2 regions of the Pantoea sp. GW821-FHT03E06 genome follow, and region 2 is predicted to be linked to the other one. Evidence: predicted binding sites of a transcription regulator. Region 2 holds the regulator's gene; the other holds the start of a gene.
What was found. Region 2 encodes PurR, which represses purine synthesis genes. Its sites were predicted from a motif close to CANGCAAACGTTTGCNTG; they were not measured.

Region 1: the regulator PurR is predicted to act here: its motif matches at 2,060-2,077, upstream of AC07WB_RS11870 (NCS2 family permease).

Annotation. Positions count from the first base shown of each region.
Region 1 is NZ_JBWKUG010000001.1:2,530,073-2,534,699, reverse strand. It holds gene AC07WB_RS11885 (ketose 1,6-bisphosphate aldolase) at 1-173, shown strand, start outside; gene AC07WB_RS11880 (carbohydrate kinase family protein) at 177-1,226, shown strand; gene AC07WB_RS11875 (response regulator) at 1,163-1,909, opposite strand; gene AC07WB_RS11870 (NCS2 family permease) at 2,314-3,612, shown strand; gene AC07WB_RS11865 (hypothetical protein) at 3,953-4,369, shown strand; gene AC07WB_RS11860 (AMP nucleosidase) at 4,420-4,627, opposite strand, start outside.
Region 2 is NZ_JBWKUG010000001.1:1,791,684-1,796,310, forward strand. It holds gene punC (purine nucleoside transporter PunC) at 1-932, opposite strand, end outside; gene punR (DNA-binding transcriptional activator PunR) at 1,043-1,954, shown strand; gene purR (HTH-type transcriptional repressor PurR) at 1,951-2,976, opposite strand; gene cydH (cytochrome bd-I oxidase subunit CydH) at 3,251-3,340, shown strand; gene AC07WB_RS08365 (C40 family peptidase) at 3,401-4,192, opposite strand; gene AC07WB_RS08370 (Grx4 family monothiol glutaredoxin) at 4,557-4,627, shown strand, end outside.

The DNA of each region.
Region 1 (4,627 bases), 740 kb from region 2:
TTAACTTCTACACCGGCATGTCGCAGGCAGCGCTGGGCGCGATTGAAACGCAGATTAGCCAGCGCGATGCACGCTATGACGCCTTTGCCGAGCTGTTGATGGCGGTGGAACGTGATATCGCCAACGTGGTGGCGCAGCAGATGCAGGTGTTCGGCAGCGCCGGGAGGGCCTGAAAGATGGCGCGTAATGGCATCATCGGGGCGGGCAGCATGCTGGTGGACCACGTACAGCGTATCAGCCACTGGCCGGAGCAGGGCTGGCTGACGGAAATTCATCACAGCGAAAAATGCAGCGGTGGGGCGGCGCTCAATGTGCTGTTTACGCTGGCGCGCATGCAGGTGAATTTGCCGCTGGCGGCCGTGGGTATGGTCGGTGAAGACAGCGATGGCGAGTATATTGTGCAACGGCTGGACGAACATCACATCGATCGTCAGTTTGTGCAGCAAACGCGCCTTAGCAGTACCGCGATGACCCAGGTGATGACCGCGCCGGATGGCCAGCGCACTTTCTTTCACGCGCGCGGCGCGAATGCACAGCTCGACCTGGCACATTTTGCCGCCGTTGTGACGCCTCACCGCATCTTCCATCTGGGATATTTGCTGTTGCTGGATAGTCTCGATGTGCCCGACGACGACTATGGCACGCGCAGCGCACGTTTATTGGCGCAAATGCAGCAGCGCGGCTACCTCACCTCACTCGATCTGGTCTCGCGCGCGGGGGAATATCGTCCGCTGGTGCTGCCCGCGCTGCGTTGGCTCGATTATCTGGTGATCAATGAGCTGGAAGCGCAATCGCTGACCGGTGTGCAATTACGGACAGCGCATGGTCTTGCTGCGCCGGAAGCTTTCGCTGTCGCTGCGGCATGGCTGATGCAGCAGGGCGTGCGTCAGCGTGTGGTGATCCATGCACCGGAGGGCGCGTGGGGACAGCAAACCAATGGGGAAGGGCGCTGGCAGCCAGCGTGGTGCTTAACGCCAGAAGAGATTGTGGGCAGCGTGGGGGCGGGCGATGCGTTCTGCGCTGGCGTGTTGTATGCCAGCCATGAAGGCTGGTCGCTAACGGAAACGCTGAAGCTGGCGCATACCTGTGCCAGTTTTAATCTGCATGCCGCAAATGCGCTGGACGGCACCCGGCCACTGGCCGAGATGCAGCGCTGGATGGATCAGGCGATCTGCGTTTCGCGCGCCGAAGAGGCTGGTCGCATGACGTCGGCGGAAAAAACGTAGCCGAGTCCGCGGATGGTGCGGATAAGGCTGGGCTGATGCGGATTGGCTTCGATTTTACGCCGCAGCCGCATGATCAGCACATCAATGGTGCGATCGAAAACGTCGAGGCTTTCGCTGTGCGTCAGCTCCAGCAGTTGATCGCGGGTTAACACTTTACGCGCATGTGCCACCAGCGCGCGCAATAGCGTGTACTCGCCCTGGGTAAGCGGCACACTTTCACGTTGCGGATTAAAGAGCTGGCAGCGCGCATCATCCAGGCGCCAGCCGTTAAATTGCCAGCCCTCATCCTGCCGAATTTCCGGCTGCGCCAGCCGCCCGCAGCGACGCAATGCGGCCCGCGCACGCGCCACGACCACGCGCGGATTAAACGGCTTGGCGATGTAATCGTCCGCCCCCATCTCCAGGCCTACCACCATATCTGCTTCCGAGCCCATGCCGGTTAACATGATCACCAGCACATCGGGACGCTGCCGCTGCATCTGTTGCAGCACCAGCAAACCATTGGTATCGGGCAGCATCATATCCAGCATCACCAGCGAGATTTCCGGATGCAGTGCCAGCAGCGTGAGCGCATCTTTGCCCTGATGGCAGCTGTAAACAGTAAAAACATGTTCATTTAAGACGTCATGCAGCAGTTCGCATATCGCACGATCGTCATCGACCACCAAAATCGCGGGCTTCATGGGGGCGCCTCTTTTGTTACGAAAGGGTTAAAAGCAGTGTAACCCGACGTTTTTTGCTTGCTGAAACCAGCACCAGAAACGTGAGCGCCATCGCCTGTGACAGTACGAAAGCGTGCTGTGCAGCACCATTTTGCCGTCATCATCGCGGGGAAGGAAAACGATTGCGCGGCAGCGGTGCAATGCACCATAATCGCGCCTCGTTATGGTTCAGAATTATCTTAGCCCCACAGGTAATCAGAAACGTAATCGATTGCGTACGAGGCTGGCATAGCTATTGCTATTAGAGACAAGGGTAAGCGGAAGATTTCACTCAACGCCGCTTGGCCTTCACTACAAAAATAAACATGTAAACCACATTGGCAAGTGAGAACGCGCATTGGTGCCGACTCCGCTCATGAGAGATGATGATGTTAGAAAAACTCTTCAAATTAAAAGCGCATAACACAACGGTCCGCACGGAAATCATTGCGGGTATCACGACCTTTCTGGCGATGGCCTACATTCTGTTTGTTAACCCGAGCATCCTCGGCGCAACCGGCATGGATAAAGGCGCGGTCTTCGTTGCAACCTGTCTGGCGGCGGCGATTGGCTGTGTGCTGATGGGCCTGATCGCTAACTACCCGATTGCCCTTGCACCGGGCATGGGCCTTAACGCCTTCTTCACTTATACCGTGGTTCTGCACATGGGATACACGTGGCAAGTCGCACTGGGCGCGGTGTTCTTGTCAGCGGTGATTTTCTTTGCCATGTCGCTTTTCAAAATTCGTGAGTGGATTATTAACAGCATTCCGCTGCCGCTGCGTGCGGGTATTGGTGCTGGCATCGGCCTGTTCCTGGCGATTATTGCCCTGGAAGGCGCGGGTATCGTGGTGGACAATCCGGCAACGCTGGTTGGCCTGGGCGATTTGACCAAACCTGGCCCGCTGTTAGCGCTGCTTGGCTTCTTTATCATTGTGGTGCTGGAAGCGCGTCGCGTAACCGGCGCGGTACTGATCGGCATTCTGGTGGTCACCTTCATTTCTATGGGTATTGGCCTGACGCCGTTTGGCGGTGTGTTCTCCGCGCCACCCTCCATTGCGCCGACCTTGATGCAGCTGGATATTGCTGGTGCGTTTAATGTGGGCCTGGTGAGCGTGATTTTCGCTTTCCTGTTTGTGGATGTGTTCGATAACACCGGCACTTTGCTGGGCGTGACCAAACGTGCAGGATTAGCGGATGAGCAGGGCAACGTGCCGAAAATGGGCCGTGCGCTGATTGCCGATAGCGCCGCTGCACTGTTCGGTTCGCTGCTCGGCACCTCAACCACCACCAGCTATGTGGAATCTGCTGCAGGCGTTAGTGCCGGTGGTCGCACCGGTTTGACGGCGATTGTGGTAGCTATCCTCTTCCTGCTCAGCCTGTTCTTCTCGCCGCTGGCGGGCAGCGTACCGGTGTATGCAACGGCACCTGCGCTGCTGTTTGTGGCGGTATTGATGGCCTCGGGTTTAGCGGATATTGACTGGAAAGACATCACTACTGCGGCGCCAGTGACCGTGACGGCGCTAACCATGCCGCTGACTTATTCCATCGCCAACGGTATTGCCTTTGGCTTCATCACCTGGACCGTGGTGAAACTGCTGAGTGGACGCACCAAAGAGGTGAATCCGGCGCTGATTATTCTGTCAATTCTGTTTGTCATCAAACTGGGTTGGCTGAGCGCATAATGGTTATTTAACGGAAGCCCGTTCGGGCTTCCGTGTCTGTGGTTGCAATCCTCTGCTTATTTTCTGCGTGACACCTCGCAATCCCTTTTGATGTTCACTTCTCTTCCCTCTCGGGTCGGCCTAGGCTGTGCGTGTTGTTTAATCCTGCCCTGTAAAATAGTGCTGTGAATGGCGGGATCGTGGAATGTTAACGCTGCGCAAATCTGTTTCACTGGCTGGGTGGTGGACGGATTGAAAGAAAGCGATGGAGAAGGATTCGGTGATGGATTACCCCATTAGCAATACAACTCGTGTGTTCCGACCGCTAATTTTTGACCTTGGTAACAAAGGAGATCACCAAATGGAACAATTAACCAAACGGGTTGAACAGCTGGAAAAAACTACCCAGCAGATTCAGATGGATGTGGCTGTGCTAACCGCGCGTTCAGAACATTTTTCTACCAAGGCGGATATCGAAAAGGTTCGAGCCGAGCAGGGGGCAATGCGTGTCGAGATTATGGGCGAGCTAGGGGCGCTTGAACAACGTATCGATAAAAAGTTTGAGCGGATGGAAGAGAAATCCGAACTGAAGTTCGACAAAATAGATGCGCGGTTCGCAAGGATTGATGAGAAGTTCGAAAGAGTTGATCAAAGATTCAATCAGCTGGAAGAAAAAATATCTGCCTTTAACAACAGTCTTACCTGGAAAATCATGTTACCGACTTGCCTTCTGGTGTTGGCGTGGTTTGTTCAGAATATTGTTTTGAAGATGTCATGACGCGCTTTACTGCACTGTTCCGGCCCCACAAGGGCCGGAACTCATCATGATTATCTAAACGGTGGCTCGTTGAAGGTTCTGAGCTTCCTTGAGTGCAGCTTATCGCCCTCGGCACGCAGCAGTTCCACCGCGCAGATGCCGATCTGCAGGTGCTCAGAAATCGCCCCTTCATAGAAGCGGTTTGCCTGGCCAGGCAGTTTGATCTCGCCGTGCAGTGGTTTATCTGATACGCACAGCAAGGTGCCATAAGGTACGCGG
Region 2 (4,627 bases):
CCATTAGCGAGCGCCATGCCGCAGAAAGGCATCAGCAATGCAAACAGTGGCGTTGCTGGCATTAATGCCACCACAAACAGGCTAAGGATGCTCAAACTGTAAAGCACCAGCAACCATGGCAACAATTGAGCGCCTTGATAGCGGTTGAGCAGCGCGCGGCAGCCAAATCCGCCCATTAAAAAGGCGATGGTTTGAGGAATATAGCTCAGCCCAATATCGGCAGGCGTTAAGCCGGCGGCGGCGAGAATAAAGGGCGAACCGGTCAGCCAGGCAAAGAAACTTGCGGAGCAGGCTGAATAAATCAAGACGTTACCACTATACACTCGCGTACTAAGTAAAGTTAGCCAGCCGGGCTGGGTGCTCTTAGCGACGTTTTCGCGTTTCGGCGAGGTTAACCGCAGCGTGCCAACCAGCAATACCACTGCGACAAGCGTGAGGGTGATAAAGATGCTGCGCCAGTGGAAGTGACTGATTAGCCAGGCTCCCAGCAGCGGAGCGAGCGCCGGTGACAAGGCGACCAGCGGCATAATCGTGGCAAAAACTTTATGAGCCTGTGCTTTTGGATAGCGATCAACGACCAATGCCTGCCAGCTCACCGCTGCAGCACATACCCCAATCGCCTGCACAAAACGTAACGCCAGCATCAGGCGTACATCGGTCACCCAAAGCATACCAAGACAGCCAAGTGCAAAGATGGCTAAGCCCGCCAGCAGAATAGGTTTACGACCGTAGCGATCTGATAGCGGTCCCCAAAAGACCTGCGCACAAGCAAAGCCGGCAAGGAACAGACTCAGGCTGGCACTGATGGTGCCCGGTGCAGTGGCAAAATCACGTTGCATATCGCCAAAGGCGGGTAAATACATATCCGTGGCAAGAAAGCCGAGCATGCTGAGCACGGCAAGGTAGGGCATAAATGCTTTAGACGACAACATGTTATTTCTCTTATGGGCAGGTTGAACGCGGGGGAGTGTAAAAGGATGCAACACGCTTTGTGAAACGCTAATATTTGCACAGTGCTGTTAAATTTTTTGAAGGTGAATTCATGTGGTCAGAATACGCGCTTGAAGTGGTAGATGCCGTAGCGCGAACCGGCAGCTTCAGCGCCGCGGCGCAGGAGTTGCACCGTGTGCCTTCTGCCATCAGCTATACCGTACGCCAACTGGAAACCTGGCTGGCGGTACCGCTCTTTGAGCGCCAGCATCGGGAAGTGGTAATGACACCGGCAGGTGAGCATTTTGTGCGTGAAGGACGATCTGTTATCAAAAAAATGCTCGCCACCCGCAGGCAGTGTCAGCAGCTGGCCAATGGCTGGCGCGGTGAGTTGAGCATCGCCATTGACTGTATTGTAAAACCGCAGCGTACGCGGCAATTAGTGAAGGACTTCTATCGCCATTTCCCGGACATGGAGTTGATCATCAGTTATGAAGTGTTTAATGGCGTCTGGGACGCGTTAGCCGATGGACGCGTTGATGTCGCGATTGGCGCCACCCAGGCAATTCCGGTTGGGGGACGTTTTGCTTTTCAGGATATGGGGGCGCTTAACTGGCGCTGTGTCGTGAGTCCTCATCATCCTTTAGTCAGTAGCGTTGAACTGGATGATGAAACTCTGCGGGCATGGCCTTCGCTGGTGCTGGAAGATACCTCGCGAGCGTTGCCGCGCCGCATGACATGGACGCTCGATAATCAGCGGCGCCTGGTGGTGCCAGAATGGGAAACCGGGCTCGACTGCTTGCAGGCAGGATTGTGCGTTGGGATGGTGCCGGGCCATTTAGCCCGACCGCTGCTGGATAACCATGCGTTGGTGGAGCTGCAATTGCCGCAGGCCTTTCCAGACAGCCCCTGCTGCGTTAGCTGGTCAGAACAGCGCGCGTCGCCGGCGCTGGATTGGCTATTAGCCTATCTCGGGGATGCCGAAACGCTGAACCACGAATGGCTCAGTGAAGTGACACACTAGCGACGATAGTCGCGGAATGGCCCGTCTGCCACGGAGCGGCGCTCAATCAGCGTGGGTTGAACCTCAATGGTTTGTGGCTCTTCGCGCTTGCTGGTGATGCGATCGAGCAGCATCTCCAAAGCTTTTTCACCTAATTCGGCTTTAGGCTGATGCACGGTGGTCAGGGCGGGCGTGAAATAACGCGCGTTGCGCACGTTATCATAGCCAATCACTGAGATATCCTGCGGCACGCGCAAACCCATTTCATCTGCTGCGCAAATTGCGCCCATCGCCATAATGTCACCACCGCAGAACACGGCGGTGGGGCGCTGTTTCTGATTAAGGATTTGCTGCATCGCCTGATAACCCGATTCCGGTTCAAAGTCGCCCTGAACGATCCATTCCGGGCGCACAGTGATGCCCGCTTCATTCATCGCCTGAAGGAAACCGGCATGACGTCCGCCGCCGGTATTGCGCTCCAATTGGCCAGGAATTGCGCCAATGTCGCGGTGACCACGTTCAATCAGATATCGACCAGCGAGATAGCCACCCTGGAATGCATTATCCTGCACGGTATCGGTAAAATCGCCGCGCGAAGCACCCCAATCCATAACAACCATCGGAATATTGCGATTTTCTTCAAGCATTTGCAGCAAATCATCGGGATATTCTGAACACATCACGAGCAATCCATCGACACGCTTCTGCGCCATCATGGAGAGATAAGCGCGCTGCTTTTGTAAGTCGTTATGCGCGTTACCCAGAATCAACGTATAGCCGCGATCGAAGCAGTGATTTTCTACCGCTTCAATAATTTCGGCAAAATAAGGCGCTTCACTGGAGGTCGCCAGCAGGCCCAACGTTTTGGTGTGATTGACTTTCAGGCTACGCGCCACGGCGCTTGGCGAGTAGTGCAATGCTTTGATCGCTTCCCATACGGCGTTACGCGTCTCTTCTGCTACGAAACGCGTTTTGTTGATGACATGCGAAACCGTGGTGGTCGAAACACCCGCGCGTTTTGCCACATCTTTAATTGTTGCCATGAAAATGGTACTCCTGGGCTTATCGCAACTTACTGATAAGTATATTGTTAAACGTTTGCGTCTGCTAATGCTTTTATCGCCCAAAATAAGGGGCAAAACGGTGTGGTTTAGCAGACAAAATCACTTTATCGCGCTGTAAACACACCCTGCACAAAATGTGTTGCGCAACGAAAGGCGGCGATTCTAGCAAGCCCGGGCGGATAACACGAGATTTTTGCCCATCGCTGTGCGAAAATCGGTTTAACCCTAAGAAATGTGTGACTAAGGAGGAGTAATGAGTACGGATTTGAAGCTGGCGCTAATGACAACCGTTGGTGCTCTGTTAATGATTATTGCCTTTAGCTTTACTGCAATCATGCATTAATAAAAAAAGCCGGAGCAGCTCAATGCAGCGTCCGGCTTTTTTCTGCGCGTTGCGCAACAACTAACGAATGGTTTTCGGCGTCATCATACGACGCGCCCCAACATAGTGTTTCTGCCAGTAATCCTCACCCAACGCGCTAATCTGAATATCTTTGCCGGTACGCGGCGACTGAATGAATTTGCCATTACCAAGATACACGCCAACATGATCGGCAGTGCCACGATTATTGATGCGGAAGAACACCAAATCACCTTTTTCCAGCATTTCACGCTTAATTGGTGCAGCATCGCGCAGGTGATACATCTCATTGGCGGTGCGCGGGAACTTGAACTTCACCAAATCTTTATAGGCGTACCACACCAGGCCGCTGCAGTCGAAGCCGGTATGCGGGGAGGTGCCGCCCCATTGATAAGGTTTGCCGAGCTGGCCCATTAATTTTGTCATCGCAGTTTCACGCGCCTTTTGATAACGCTGGCGATGCGCCTTGCTCATTTTGATGCCGGTGAGCGGCAATGCTTCATCATCAACGTCGACGTCTGCGGCTTTTTTTATCTGTCGTTGATGACCATATTTCTTCGTCGTGGGTTTTAGCAGGGATTTTTTGCGGCTGGTTTTAGTTAGTGCGATTTCTGGCTTTGCCAGTTTTTTAATTTTGAGTTTTTGGACGGCAGGCAGCCGCGATTTTTTCGTAGTGGTTTTCACCGGACGTCGTTTGCGGCGCTCGTCTTCACGTGCGCTCTTTTTCTCTGCTTTTTGCGAGCTGGCATTAACCGGCGCATGCGGAGACGCAGAGGCCACGTTAAAGAACAGTTGGGCAAAAGCCAGTATGAAAAGCGTAATCAGTAAACGCATAATCCGGTTATAGGTTCAGCAGGCTGGAAACAAACAGACTGCGGCAGAGTGAGAGTAATCTGATCAAACGATCAGCGCCGAGGCAATTCTAATCCACTTTTTTTCCAAAAGGTAAGGCCTTTTTCTATTAAACTGTTACCAGATTGATTCTGTCGCAAAAATGAACTAATTCAGCTGGTTAACGCAGCGAAACTATTGCTAATTATTAATTTAGTCATGCCTATTAATGATATGAAAATGTTATTTGTGGCGGCCCAACTTAACAAACATGGCGATTCCCCGACGCTAACGTAAAATCCCGTTTTCAGTACGGGAGCGAAATCGCTACAATAAACAAACACGAAGTGAAGCATTAAGGAAGGCAATAATGAGTACTGTTGAAAAAATTCAGCGTCAGATCGCAGAAAACCCGATCCTGCTGTACATGAAAGGTTC